Regions from separate parts of the Lederbergia graminis genome, predicted to be linked through region 2. Evidence: a T-box and tRNA genes for the amino acid it is inferred to sense, from the RefSeq annotation. Region 2 holds a T-box; the other regions hold tRNA genes.
The links. The T-box of region 2 lies ahead of argS (arginine--tRNA ligase). A T-box ahead of a tRNA ligase gene usually reads a tRNA of that ligase, here a tRNA-Arg.

Region 1 (3,204 bases), on a different contig from region 2:
TAATTATTGGGATCCACACACACCATACCGCGCGCCAGAAGAGTTTGGGAACCCGTTTGCAGATGAACCACTTCCAGAATGGATTACAGATGAGGTGTTAGCAAAACACCGTGAAAAAATCGGACCACACAGTGCAAGCGAAATAAATATGTATGATAATAGAACAAATCCTGAATTTCCACGTCACCCTGGTGAAATAAAGAATCGGGAAGATTTGCGTAAGATGATTGATGGTTATGACTGTGGTATAAGACATATGGATGACCATATTGGTATTGTATTTGAACAATTAGAGAAACAAGGTATTATGGATGAAGTGATCATCATTATTACAGCAGACCATGGTGAAAATATGGGACAGTTAGGCATATATGGTGAACATGGTACTGCAGATCAAGGGACATGTAATATTCCGATGATTATAAGATGGCCTGGAATGAAGCAGGGCCATGTAAACGATGACTTACATTACCATCTAGATATTTTACCTACTATTGCTGAAATTTGTGGGAAAGAAACACATCCATCTTGGGATGGTGAAAGTTATGCACCAGTATTACAAAATGGTGAATCAGTTGGTAGAGATTATTTAGTCATTTCTCAATGTGCTCACGTTTGTCAGCGAAGTGTAAGATTTGGTGATTGGTTATATATTCGCACTTATCACGATGGCTATCATTTATTTAATAAAGAAATGCTCTTTAATATAAAAGAGGATCCAAATGAGCAGTTTGATTTAGCAGCGGAACGTTCAGACCTTTGTCGTGAAGCAGTCTATTATTTAAATGAATGGCATGATGAGATGATGGCGACTATGCCGTTTGATGTAGACCCGTTATGGACTGTCATGAAAGAAGGTGGCCCATATCATGCGAAGGGGAATTTACCACGCTATATTAAATGGCTTGAACAAACAGGTAGAGGCCATGCAGTACCAGAATTAATGAAACGTCATCCGAGAGAATTTGAATAATAGAAATAGAAGGGTGCTTAGTTGCAAACTGCACTAAGCACCCTTTTTAAAATATTTTACGAAAAACTATTGACTTTCAATGTATCCATGTCTATAATAAAAAATGTCTTCAAAAGAAATGTCCCAGTAGCTCAGCAGGATAGAGCAACAGCCTTCTAAGCTGTGGGTCGGGAGTTCGAATCTCTCCTGGGACGCCATTTACATAATAATTAATACGCCAAACTCTTTTTAAATTAAGAGTTTGGCGTTTTTGTCTTCAATTATTCATTACAACGAAACAAGAATGAATAATTTATCTCTTGGGGTTGGATTGGGGTTGGATTGATTTTTACAACTTGGTATCTGGTGTTGAATAACTATCTTACATTACCTTAATACAGTTGCTTTTTGATAACTGTTCAAAGGGAATTAGCACCTTTTGTCGAATTAGTAGTTCAAGGGAGGTGTGGAAATGGCTGAAGACATAAAAGTTGAACGAGTTTCCCAAAGAAATGAATTTGATGTAGCCGTAGATCTAACTAAGCTTTATCTTGATGAATTTACGATTAGTGATGAAGAAGAAATAGAAAAGCAGTTTGCAACATTCTATGCACTCGCTGTTACGTTAAAGAATACAGATACTTATCATTTGCAAAAACTTGTACCAGAAGAAATATTGAATAAACTGAAATGAAAAGAATGATGTTGAGACAAAATGATTTGATCTGGATGTAATTCCGAACAATGTATACCGCTTCAGAAATACACTTCGCTTTCCGCGGGCGGTTCGGGAGCCTCCTCGGCGTTGAACACGCCTGTGGGGTCTCCCGGTTACCGTACATCCCACAGGAGTCTTCGTGTATTTCCTCCCCTTGCTACTATAAATTTTATAATTGATAAACTGACCGGACTATCTTGTTTTGAAATCAAATGATAGTTCGGTTTTTATTTGCAACCATATTCCTTTGTCCCAACCATTTTATGTATAAGATTACATGCTAGAACACCTCTGCTGGCATAAGATTGCAAGTAACAGGTTGTCAAGGGCAAATGTTAAATGAAACGGTTATTTATGATTTCGCACGCTTGATGGATAATCCCAACTAGTTAAATAGTGTGGCTTTGTGTTTTTATAACAGAATAATACTGTTTCCTAATCTAAATTTTACATGTTTCTTACAATCTATTAACAATAAAAAGTTACAATTAATTTGTATAAAAAAAGAAGAGGTGATTTAGTTGTTTGGTAAACTCTTAAATTTATTTAAAGTACCAAGACATGAGAACGAAATACCTCCATTTTACGAAGAACATGTGGATGAATTAATTGAAGATGAAGATGATATCGATGACTCGTTTGATTTTGAAGAATATCAAAAGGAAGATTTTTTTTATTAATAAATTAAATATTTTTTACCGATACTTGCATATAGAACAAATGTTTGTATATAATATATAAAAACATTTGTTCGGGGTGGTTGCGTGAGAGGGATTTTCATACGTGCACTAGGTACAAACCAAAAGCTCGAATTAATATATATAAATAAAGATAATCAAATTACACATCGTATTATTAAAGTACTTGCAGTAACTGAGACATCCATAAAAGCATACTGTTATCATAAACGGCAATTTAGGATATTTAAAATAGCCAATATCTTATCGGTTACTCCTTTAAGACGAAGTAGAGGAGCATAATATTAATTTTTATAAGTGAAAAAACCACAGTTCTAGTATAAACTAGAGCTTTTTTTGTTTTTTCTTGTTTTATTTTCTTGTATTTGCTACACTATTTTCAATATTTATGATGGGCGGTTCTACCATGAAAAGAAAGCAGCACAATCAACATGATAGTAAAGTAATTCCTTTTCCAAATTTGAAAGAACGCTATTTTGAAAAAGGAATTGCAAGTATGGAAGCCCAGGATTTTGAAGATGCCGTAGAGTTCTTACACCAAGCTTATGAATTAGATAAGGAAGATTCGCGAATTGCTGTTACATATCTTGTTGCACAATATCAAAATAGAAGCTATACATCAGCTAAACTATTAGCAGAACAACTTTTGCAACAAGGAATTGGTGATTATTATGAAGTGCTTGAAATATACTTGACTGTCTTAATTCAACTGAAAGACCACGAAACAGTTGTAAAAACGATCGAAGCACTCATGGATGAAAAGGTTGTTCCTCCAGATAAGGAAGAGCAATTATTAACATTACTTCAATTGAGCAAAAAAGTAAGTGATAACTCTA
Region 2 (3,204 bases):
TTAATTAATTCCTTTATTCCTACAATATTGAAGGAACCACGCTCCTGCAAATGATATTTCATCGGGATCTTTCCTTTCAAATTTAATTGGCTTCATTAGTCGTATATAAGACAAAATCCCCCTCATCACATATGACCTCTAGCCCGCTATGCAGTTTTAATGGAACTAGTTAAACTACATCTCCTCAGGAGCTTCAATTCCTAATAATCGTAAGCCTTCATTTAAGACGACTTTGACCGAGTATACGAGTGCTAGTCTTTCTTGTTTTTGCTCATTGTCATCTAAAATTCTTACTGATCCGTAGTATTTATTAAATGCTCTTGCAAGTTCGATAACGTATTTTGCAATTTGTGATGGATCATACTCTTCCATTGCACGTTGAACGATTTCAGGGAAAGCTATTAGCTTTGAAATGATTGGCCAAGCTTCATCATGAATATTAATATTTTCTATTCTTGCTTGATAATTACCTTTTATTAACAGAGATGCGGCGCGAGCGTGTGTATATTGAACATAAGGACCAGTTTCTCCTTCAAATTTCAGCATATCTTCTAAAGAGAACTCGATGTCGTTTTGACGATAATTTTTCAAATCATGAAAAATAACTGCTCCAGTTCCAATTTGACGAGCTACTTCTTCCTGATGATCAAGATTCGGGTTTTTCTCTTTAATATCCTTTAATGCTAATGCAATTGCATCTTTCAGCACTTCTTCAAGTAGTACCACCTTACCTTTTCTGGTGGACATTTTCTTCCCGTCTTTTAAAATCATTCCGAATGGCACATGTATCATGCCTTCCTGCCATGCATATCCCATTTTATCTAACACAGCAAATACTTGTTTAAAATGGAGCGATTGCTCATTTCCTACTATATAGAGAGATTTAGCAAAGTGATATGTTTCTTGTCTGTACATTGCTGCAGCTAAATCACGAGTTGCATAGAGTGTTGTACCATCGGTCTTCTTAATTAAACAAGGAGGCATATTCTCTATAGGAACAACTTGAGCTCCATCCGATTCTTGAAGCAATTTCATGTCTTCGAGCAATGTAACAACTCGATCCATTTTATCATTAAAAAAAGCTTCACCATGATACGAGTCAAACTTAATTCCTAATAACTCATATACCTTAGAAAACTCTTTTATCGATTCATCTCGAAACCACTTCCACAATGATATCGCTTCGTCATCTGCATCTTCCAACTTTTTAAACCAGTTACGCGCTTCATTATCTAGAGTGGGTAGTTTTTCTGCTTCCTCATGGAACTTTACATAAAGTTTTAGTAACTCTTTTATAGGTTGTTGTTTTACTTGTTCCTCATTGCCCCATTTTTTATATGCCACAATTAATTTTCCGAACTGGGTACCCCAATCACCTAAATGGTTAATTCTGATTGGCTGATATCCGGCTTTTTCTGAAATTAATGCGAGTGCATTTCCAATCACTGTGGAACGTAGATGCCCCATGGAAAAAGGCTTCGCTATATTAGGTGAGGAAAAATCAATTGTTATCACCTTTTCTTCCCCAATATTTACTCTCCCATAATCCTCTTTTTGTGAAAGTATCTGATTTATTACAATAGAAGATACTGCCCTTTTCTGAAGGAATACATTGACATAGCCACCTACCGCTTCTACTTTCTCAAATAATGGTGTATTCAGTCTTTCCGTAATTTCAAGCGCAATTACTTGGGGTGACTTACGCAATATTTTCGCCAATTCAAAACATGGAAATGCCATATCACCCATATAATCAAATTTTGGTTGTTCAATCATGTGTTTTAATTTTATTTTGTCTAATTGTCCATCTAAAGCATCGTAGAGAACATTAACAAATTCGCCTTTAAAGTTCATCCTATTTCCTCCTAAAAATAAAAAAACTCCCGCCTCTTCATAACGAAGAGACGAGAGTTTATTATATTATCCCGCGGTACCACTCAAATTGTTTTAATAAAAACCACTTAACCTTATAACGAGGTATCCCCGGCTTTCCCTACTTCATTTCAGGAAAGCATCTCTAAAGTGCGCTTCATTATCTGCTACATGCCAAGCTCACACCATCCTTGACTCGCTATTTTTTCACAAATAACTACTCTCTTTATCATTGATTTTTAATTATATTGTTTAAATTATATCCATTTTTCCATAAATTACAACAGTATTTAAATCATTTTGATCCTTTATACTCAGCAATAACTGTATCTATTACATGCATTGCCTCATCCGCTTTTATTTTATTCGTATCCTTATTACCATCAAAAGTTATTAATGCTTTCCAAAGTGCCCAACCTCTTGCTCTGTTCCAAGTTTCTTCATCCATTTTTAACGCATTTTTAAAAACCTTCCTACTGATGTCATCAAAAAATGTCCAAGCCATTGCAGCATCACAAGCAGGATCGCCTACTCCTAAAACTCCAAAATCAATGACGGCACATAGTTTTCCATCTTTCACGAGGAGATTTCCTGGTGCCACATCGCCATGAAGCCAAACAGGTTTTATATTCCACTTTGATTGTAGCGATAACTCCCATATTTCACGTAACAAATCTGCATTTAAAATCTCATTATTATTTTCAATCGCGTTTTTAGATTGTTCATCATAAACAGCTAAATCTCCACCTCGATGAAAATTATGCTCCCCTGCAAAAGGACCATCAGTAGCGTCAATCGACTGTAACTCAACTAAAAATCCTGCTAAATCCTTGGCAAATTGAATTTTGTCTACAATATTTTCATGAGTTATAGTCTCTCCATCCAACCATTTGTATATCGACCATGGATATGGATAATCCTTGTTAGGTTTCCCTTTCGCAAGTGGTATCGATATTGGCAGAGAAAGATGTCTCGATAAATACGGCAACCATGTATGTTCCTTTTCAACTTGTGGAACATACCATTCAGCACTCGGCAACCTGACACTCATATTCTCACCTAAATGAAAGGTTCGATTGTCATGTCCACCATTTTTAACTGGTTTGATTTCTAAATTGGCCCATTGAGGAAATTGTTCTCTAATTAAACTTTCAACTAACTTAACATTAAAAATAACCATGTTTTACATTACCCCTATTTTGTTTTAGGGGAACGACGTTGTTTCTGGGCTACTTACGCGTTATCCCCTTATTGTTTTGCCCTCTAATATTTTGATTGTTTCTCATTTCAATCGCCTCCCATTTATATATACGATACCATATTATCCAATAT
Region 3 (3,204 bases), on a different contig from region 2:
ACGGTTAAGTAGAATTTCTTCCACTTTCCAGAAATGTTCGTGCCATGCTAATCCTGTATGACGACGGGAAGGTACATCAACTCTCGTACCATCTTCCAAGATGGAAACAAGCGGTTCATATGTGTCCGTCATTCTTCCAGGGATGTCGGCCCATTCTTCAACTCCATGCATAAACGTATTTCTGCGCAAATCTACACCAACAAGTATAATTTGAGCATTGCGATCTAGTAATCTTCCCCAAGCTGATTCTCTTGCACAAGGGGTTGTACAATATTCATCCCCAGTTGTAAATTCAACTGCATCTTTCCCTAGTGCAGAGACAGAATGAGTAGGATGAGCAGAGCGAATGGTATGTTCTCTTTGCCTGAATAACTCTGTTAAAATCCCAACAATGGAGTGAGAGTCTTTTACAGAAAAAACAGGATTTTTCGCATTAATATAAGACCAAGTATGTGCTGGAAATACTAATAATCCATCTTTCATATACTCCTCAAATGCATCTAGAACAGTGTCTGCTCGACCATTCACTTCTCCAATTTTTTTGTATGATGAATGTACTAAAACAGTCCCTTTAGGGTTAATTGAGAGTTTCTCTAAATCAGCAAGTAAGCTTCCCTTTGTGTGCATAACATATTTCCTTTCTATTATGAAGTACTAGCTATATATTGTATCGTAATATTTAGAAAATGGAAGTAATTCGTTACAATTAAAAAACCCTTCATCATAGAAGAAGGGTTAGTACATTATTCTTGTGTATTATCATTTTTAGGGACTTCATCGATTCGTTTTGCATCTTCAAAATTCAAAGCACTGCTAAGATAGTAGCTAAGAAAAGCTGCGACTGCGCCAATTACACCAATAAGTCCAATTGTCACAATTAAATCCATCTAAATCCCTCCCATATATTCCAATGTATGCACTAAATTTGTGCACATTCCATGAAATAAAAGAAGCGAAATAGAAAATGTGGAAAAGGTCTCCTATTTGAAACAAATCGGAGACCAACGTTTAGTTATTTTTTGGATTTAAATGATTTTCTGGTACTTCGTCAATGATGCTAGCGTCTTTTGTATCCATAGCAGAATTAATAAAGTAAATAATAAATAATGCTACTACACCAATGACAAAAATTAGACCTAGTAGAATGCCAAGTTGCATGTCACTGCCTCCTTTTTTACCAATGCTATATCATTTTGTTTCTTTTCGAATAAGAAAATAATAGTGCTGTTACTTTTAGTATAATGGAGTTTTTCCTTTTAATCAAAGGAATTTTATATTATAATACTTCTTGTGTTAAAAATATTGTCTAAATAATGGCTCCGTAGCTCAGAGGATAGAGCGTCGGTTTCCTAAACCGTGCGTCGCAGGTTCGATTCCTGCCGGGGCCGTCAACCAAACCTTGCTGTGGCAAGGTTTTTTGTTTTGTTTATAGGTTGGTCTAGAAAGGTTTTTTTATACTTGGGGTTAAATTGGGGACAAATTTTTTTAATTAAAAGTTCAATTTAAACACTTTAAAAAAAGACTTGGATAGACACATAGTAATGATGCTCATTGCTTCACTAATTAATTATACTTAATATATTGCGATCAAGGATATAACCAATCCAAATATTGGGAAAATATACCACGAGAGTCTTTGCGTAAAAATATAAAAATCATGTGGTTCAGGGTCTCTAACAACCAATATATTGCTAAGTTTAAAGAAGAATAATGGAAACTTGTAATCTATTGCAGTATATATAAAGATAAACAAAGCTAAAATTAGCAAAGGAAATTTACCTCGAATTGTTTCATTTACCATCATTGCTAAATCCGCAATAGTTTTCAGAGGTACTTTATACACTGCCGAGTATGGAGATTCTCCATCCATCAGAACTCGAGGTTCTTCCATAACTGGATTTCCATGCTTATCAAATAAAAAGGGACTGTTTTGCAAATATTTCCCTTCAAAAATGATATTCCCTTTTGAATCTTTTATATTACGAATACCATAATCCCAATGACTAGCATCTTCAAAAGTAACGGTGTATCGACGATGAATATTATTTGGCAGCTCAAATAACACTTCTGCACGGCTATGTGCGTCTTTTTCTCCTTTAATAATTATTTTGAAGTCTCCACTCCAGTTACTACCAGAATAGTATGTTTCGCTTGATAGCGTTTTCTTTTTTAAGAAAGTATTATCCTCTCCAAAATAAATACCATAAGAAAAAAATGTTTTAAAATAGAAAACAATTAATATAAGCAATAAAGTGAACAAAAGCACCTTAAGCAACATACTACCTAAACCTTTACTTGTCTTTTTAATCCCCACTGAACCGCCCTCTTTTCAAATAAACAAAATAGCTTACTTTTAATACGGATACAAAGATATGAATGTTTCATTGAAACTCATATTACTGTATTAAAAAAATTGAATTTCTAAATCACATCATAAAAACCTAACGTTTAGTATTTTCTTATATAATAAGAATCGTCTTTCCAATTAATTGGTAGTTATAATGTAAACAGAATACGATGATCCAAAAAGGAATAAAGCTTTTTTAAATAGAATGTAGACTACTAACTGGCTGATGAATCGAATAAAGTTAAATATTCAATGAAAAGAGTGGGGGATTATATTATGTGGTTTTTATTATGTCTTATCGCAATCATAATTACGCTTTTTTCCATAGAAGCACAGCTCAGAAAAGGGAATAAACAACAGCAAGAAATAATTATGTTATTAAAGCAAATAAATGAAAAGGATTGATTCACGGCGTGTATCAGAGACCATCAATTGATGGTTTTTTTATAGTGAGATTTAATTTATTTGAATTATGTGACCAATCAAACTTTTAATGTGTCTATAGATTAAAAGGGGGTTTTCAGATGTGATTGAAACTTGGTTTGAAAAGTATGTAGAACTTATTTATAAATATATTTTTTTCATGGTAAAAGATCATCAAATTGCAGAGGATTTAACGCAGGAGACCTTCATCAAAGCACATATTAAGTCACATCAGTACAAAGGGAACTCTGAGCTAAAAACTTGGTTGTATCGAATAGCTTATACAACGACCATGAATTATTTTAGAAAAAAGCATCCAATTCCAACACTTTTTGACTCCCCTATACATGTAAAAAGTGCTGAAGAAAGTTTCCTGGAAAAAAGTGATTTGGAAGAGCTATATCAGGCTATTTCAAAATTAAAATTAAGTTATA
Region 4 (3,204 bases), on a different contig from region 2:
TAAGCCTGTGGATAAAATTAGTGCTCTACTGGAGCTTTATCCGAAAGGAATGGCTGGGTTTAAGAGATTTCTTGATTTAATCAATCAAGAGCCCGAAATTAAAAACCGCCCTGATGCAGTAGAAGTAGAAAGCTTACATGGTAATATTATATTTGATGATGTGCACTTCAAGTATGATGAACATAAGGAAGTCCTTCAGGGGATTGACTTAGCCATTCGTCCTGGAGAAACAGTTGCTTTCGTTGGACCTTCAGGAGCTGGTAAAACAACCATTTGTTCTTTAATCCCACGTTTCTATGATGTGGACAAAGGGGCAATTATGATTGACGGTATTGACATTCGTGATATGACGACACATTCACTACGTTCACAAATAGGAATTGTTCAGCAGGATGTATTTTTATTTACCGGAACAATACGTGAAAATATTGCATATGGGAAACTAGATGCTACGGATAGTGAAATTTACGAGGCTGCTAGAAAAGCTCACTTACAAGACTTTATTGCGTCACTCCCAGATGGATATGAAACGCAAATAGGAGAACGTGGTTTAAAACTCTCAGGTGGTCAAAAACAAAGATTAGCCATCGCAAGGATGTTTTTAAAGAACCCACCAATCTTAATCTTGGATGAGGCAACTTCGGCTCTCGATACGGAAACAGAGAAAATCATACAACAAGCACTAAATGAGCTTGCAGAAAATCGGACAACATTAATTATTGCACACCGATTAGCAACCATTCGTGATGCCGATCGCGTTATTGTCGTAACAGAAGATGGAATTGCGGAAGATGGCACATATGAGGAACTAGTTGAAAAAGGCGGTATTTTTGCAAATCTGCATCATATCCAATTCCAACAAATCGGACACTAGAAAAGATGGAGTTCGATCGTCTAAATAAAAACAGGTGGAGAATATACATCATATTCTCCACCTGTTTCTTAGATTATATATTATTTTTTAATATCGTTACGGTGTAAAATGTGGTCAATTAAACCGTATTCGAGTGCTTTTTCAGCAGTCATAAAGTTATCACGATCTGTATCGCGCTCGATTACTTCTAATGGTTGACCAGTACGTTCTGCAAGGATTTTATTTAATTTCTCGCGTAAGAAAAGAATGCGTTTTGCAGCAATTTCAATTTCTGTTGCTTGACCTTGAGCTCCTCCTAGTGGTTGGTGAATCATTACTTCACTGTTAGGAAGTGCAAAACGTTTACCTTCTGTACCAGCAGCTAGTAGGAATGCTCCCATTGATGCAGCCATCCCGATACAAATTGTTTGTACATTAGGTTTAATAAATTGCATTGTATCATATATTGCCATTCCAGCAGTGATACTTCCACCAGGGCTATTAATATAAATGGATATATCTTTTTCAGGATTTTCTGCTTCTAGGAAAAGTAGTTGGGCAACGATGGAGTTTGCAACATTATCATCGATTGCACTACCAAGCATAATAATACGATCCTTTAATAAACGAGAATAAATGTCATATGCACGTTCTCCGCGGTTTGTTTGTTCAATAACTGTAGGAATTAAATTCATTCTTTCTCCTCCTTTTATTAGGTATTGACCTATTATGGATGAAATGTTAATAAAACTTATGTAAATACATCATACAATAATGGTCAGTAAAGGTCAAATGAGTAGCATTTATATAAAACATAATATCCAAATTCGCAAATTTTAAACTTTTATCTACTTGCCAAGGATATTTTTTTAGCATATAATCATTTATCGTACGGTTCCAAATCTTGCCCTCGTAGTGTAACGGATAACACGCAAGATTCCGGTTCTTGTAATGGGGGTTCGATTCCCTCCGAGGGCGTATATAAATCTAATTATCAAATAATGAAAGGACATTTGTAAAGGTTGATTTTATCAACACTTTATGAGTGTCCTTCTTTTTTTATCCTTAATAATACATGTTATTCAAAAGTATGTTTTCTTAATCCTCATTGTTTTAAATGATTATAAAATTCCTTGAAATCAAATGGAAAGTATTTTTGCTTAAAAGACAAAAAGAAATTAATTGATGCAATATGTAAGACAATAAGCTTTGCATTATTTATAATCAATATGGAGCGGATTTTTTAATTGCTTTATATACTCTAGATGTTTATTTTTCTTCAATAAAGTAATTCATTTTTATCGCTTTCCGCGGGCGTAGAAAAGTGTTAGGCGCCTACTAATCGGCGACAAGCACATGTTCTGATTCGAGCCCCTACAGCGGAAATCAACAGTCAAGATTAGAATCAATCAATATACAAATATATTCAGGAGTGTTTTAAGATGGAAATAACTTTCTATACTCGAAATCAATGTCCACTTTGTCAGGATGCGAAATTAGTTTTACTTGAATTGAAAAAAGAATATCCTGCATTAACCATTGATGAAAGAAACATTGAAGAAAAGGATGAATGGACAGAAAAATATGGCTTAATGATCCCAGTGGTCGAAATGAATGGAGAGCTTATTCAATATGGCATCATTGACCCATTTACAATAGAAGAAAGATTTAAAAAAGGAATAAATTGATAATTATCGACATTAGTGCTAAAATAAATGTCAGTTGGTAAATTTTTTTATGACTATGGGACATAATATGGCTTACTGGGACACATAGCGACCAACAGTTTTAAAGGAGCAATAAAATGCACAAATTAATAAAGATGCAATCTTACCTTGTGCCTGATATGCTAAAGCAGATGCAGAAGCGTTATCAAATCCTTCGCTCCATAAATATGACAGAGCCTGTCGGGCGCCGAACCTTAGCAGAAATGCTAGGGATGACAGAGCGAGTTCTAAGAAGCGAAGCAGAATTTTTAAAAACGCAGAAGTTAATCGATGCTAAAACCATCGGAATGATTGTAACAGCAAAAGGTAAAAAACTACTAATTGAACTCGAAGAAATGATGCGGGAAATTTCCGGTATCAATTTAATCGAGGAACAATTAACTGAGATTCTCGGTATCCAAAAGGTAATTATTGTACCTGGAGACAGTGACGAGACCAATTTCGTGAAAGAGGAAATTGGAAAAGCGTGTGCCGACATGCTCGCCAGTTGTCTAGGGAAAGAAAATATAATTGCCGTTACTGGTGGTACAACAATGGCATGTACAGCACAAATGCTAACGAGGAAAATGGGTGAAGGTAGGAAAATGCTGTTCGTTCCTGCTCGTGGTGGTATCGGTGAAGATG

Region 1: it has a tRNA-Arg gene. The T-box ahead of argS (arginine--tRNA ligase) is inferred to sense a tRNA for this amino acid. The anticodon was not compared.
Region 3: it has a tRNA-Arg gene. The T-box ahead of argS (arginine--tRNA ligase) is inferred to sense a tRNA for this amino acid. The anticodon was not compared.
Region 4: it has a tRNA-Arg gene. The T-box ahead of argS (arginine--tRNA ligase) is inferred to sense a tRNA for this amino acid. The anticodon was not compared.

Annotation. Positions count from the first base shown of each region.
Region 1 covers NZ_JBHSMC010000029.1:158,623-161,826, reverse strand. Annotated here, with positions in the region: gene ACFPM4_RS18840 (sulfatase family protein) at 1-973, shown strand, start outside; tRNA gene ACFPM4_RS18835 (tRNA-Arg) at 1,094-1,170, shown strand; gene ACFPM4_RS18830 (hypothetical protein) at 1,425-1,646, shown strand; gene ACFPM4_RS18825 (hypothetical protein) at 2,192-2,350, shown strand; gene ACFPM4_RS18820 (hypothetical protein) at 2,435-2,650, shown strand; gene ACFPM4_RS18815 (tetratricopeptide repeat protein) at 2,775-3,204, shown strand, end outside.
Region 2 covers NZ_JBHSMC010000003.1:172,802-176,005, reverse strand. Annotated here, with positions in the region: gene ACFPM4_RS05425 (GyrI-like domain-containing protein) at 1-62, opposite strand, end outside; gene argS (arginine--tRNA ligase) at 175-1,854, opposite strand; T-box leader at 1,898-2,114, opposite strand; gene ACFPM4_RS05415 (aminoglycoside phosphotransferase family protein) at 2,168-3,052, opposite strand.
Region 3 covers NZ_JBHSMC010000044.1:11,525-14,728, reverse strand. Annotated here, with positions in the region: gene ACFPM4_RS19680 (AAC(3) family N-acetyltransferase) at 1-627, opposite strand, end outside; gene ACFPM4_RS19675 (hypothetical protein) at 744-887, opposite strand; gene ACFPM4_RS19670 (hypothetical protein) at 1,009-1,158, opposite strand; tRNA gene ACFPM4_RS19665 (tRNA-Arg) at 1,316-1,388, shown strand; gene ACFPM4_RS19660 (DUF6199 family natural product biosynthesis protein) at 1,574-2,314, opposite strand; gene ACFPM4_RS19655 (RNA polymerase sigma factor) at 2,874-3,204, shown strand, end outside.
Region 4 covers NZ_JBHSMC010000028.1:36,913-40,116, forward strand. Annotated here, with positions in the region: gene ACFPM4_RS17965 (ABC transporter ATP-binding protein) at 1-874, shown strand, start outside; gene clpP (ATP-dependent Clp endopeptidase proteolytic subunit ClpP) at 955-1,548, opposite strand; tRNA gene ACFPM4_RS17975 (tRNA-Arg) at 1,760-1,831, shown strand; gene ACFPM4_RS17980 (glutaredoxin family protein) at 2,296-2,541, shown strand; gene ACFPM4_RS17985 (sugar-binding transcriptional regulator) at 2,658-3,204, shown strand, end outside.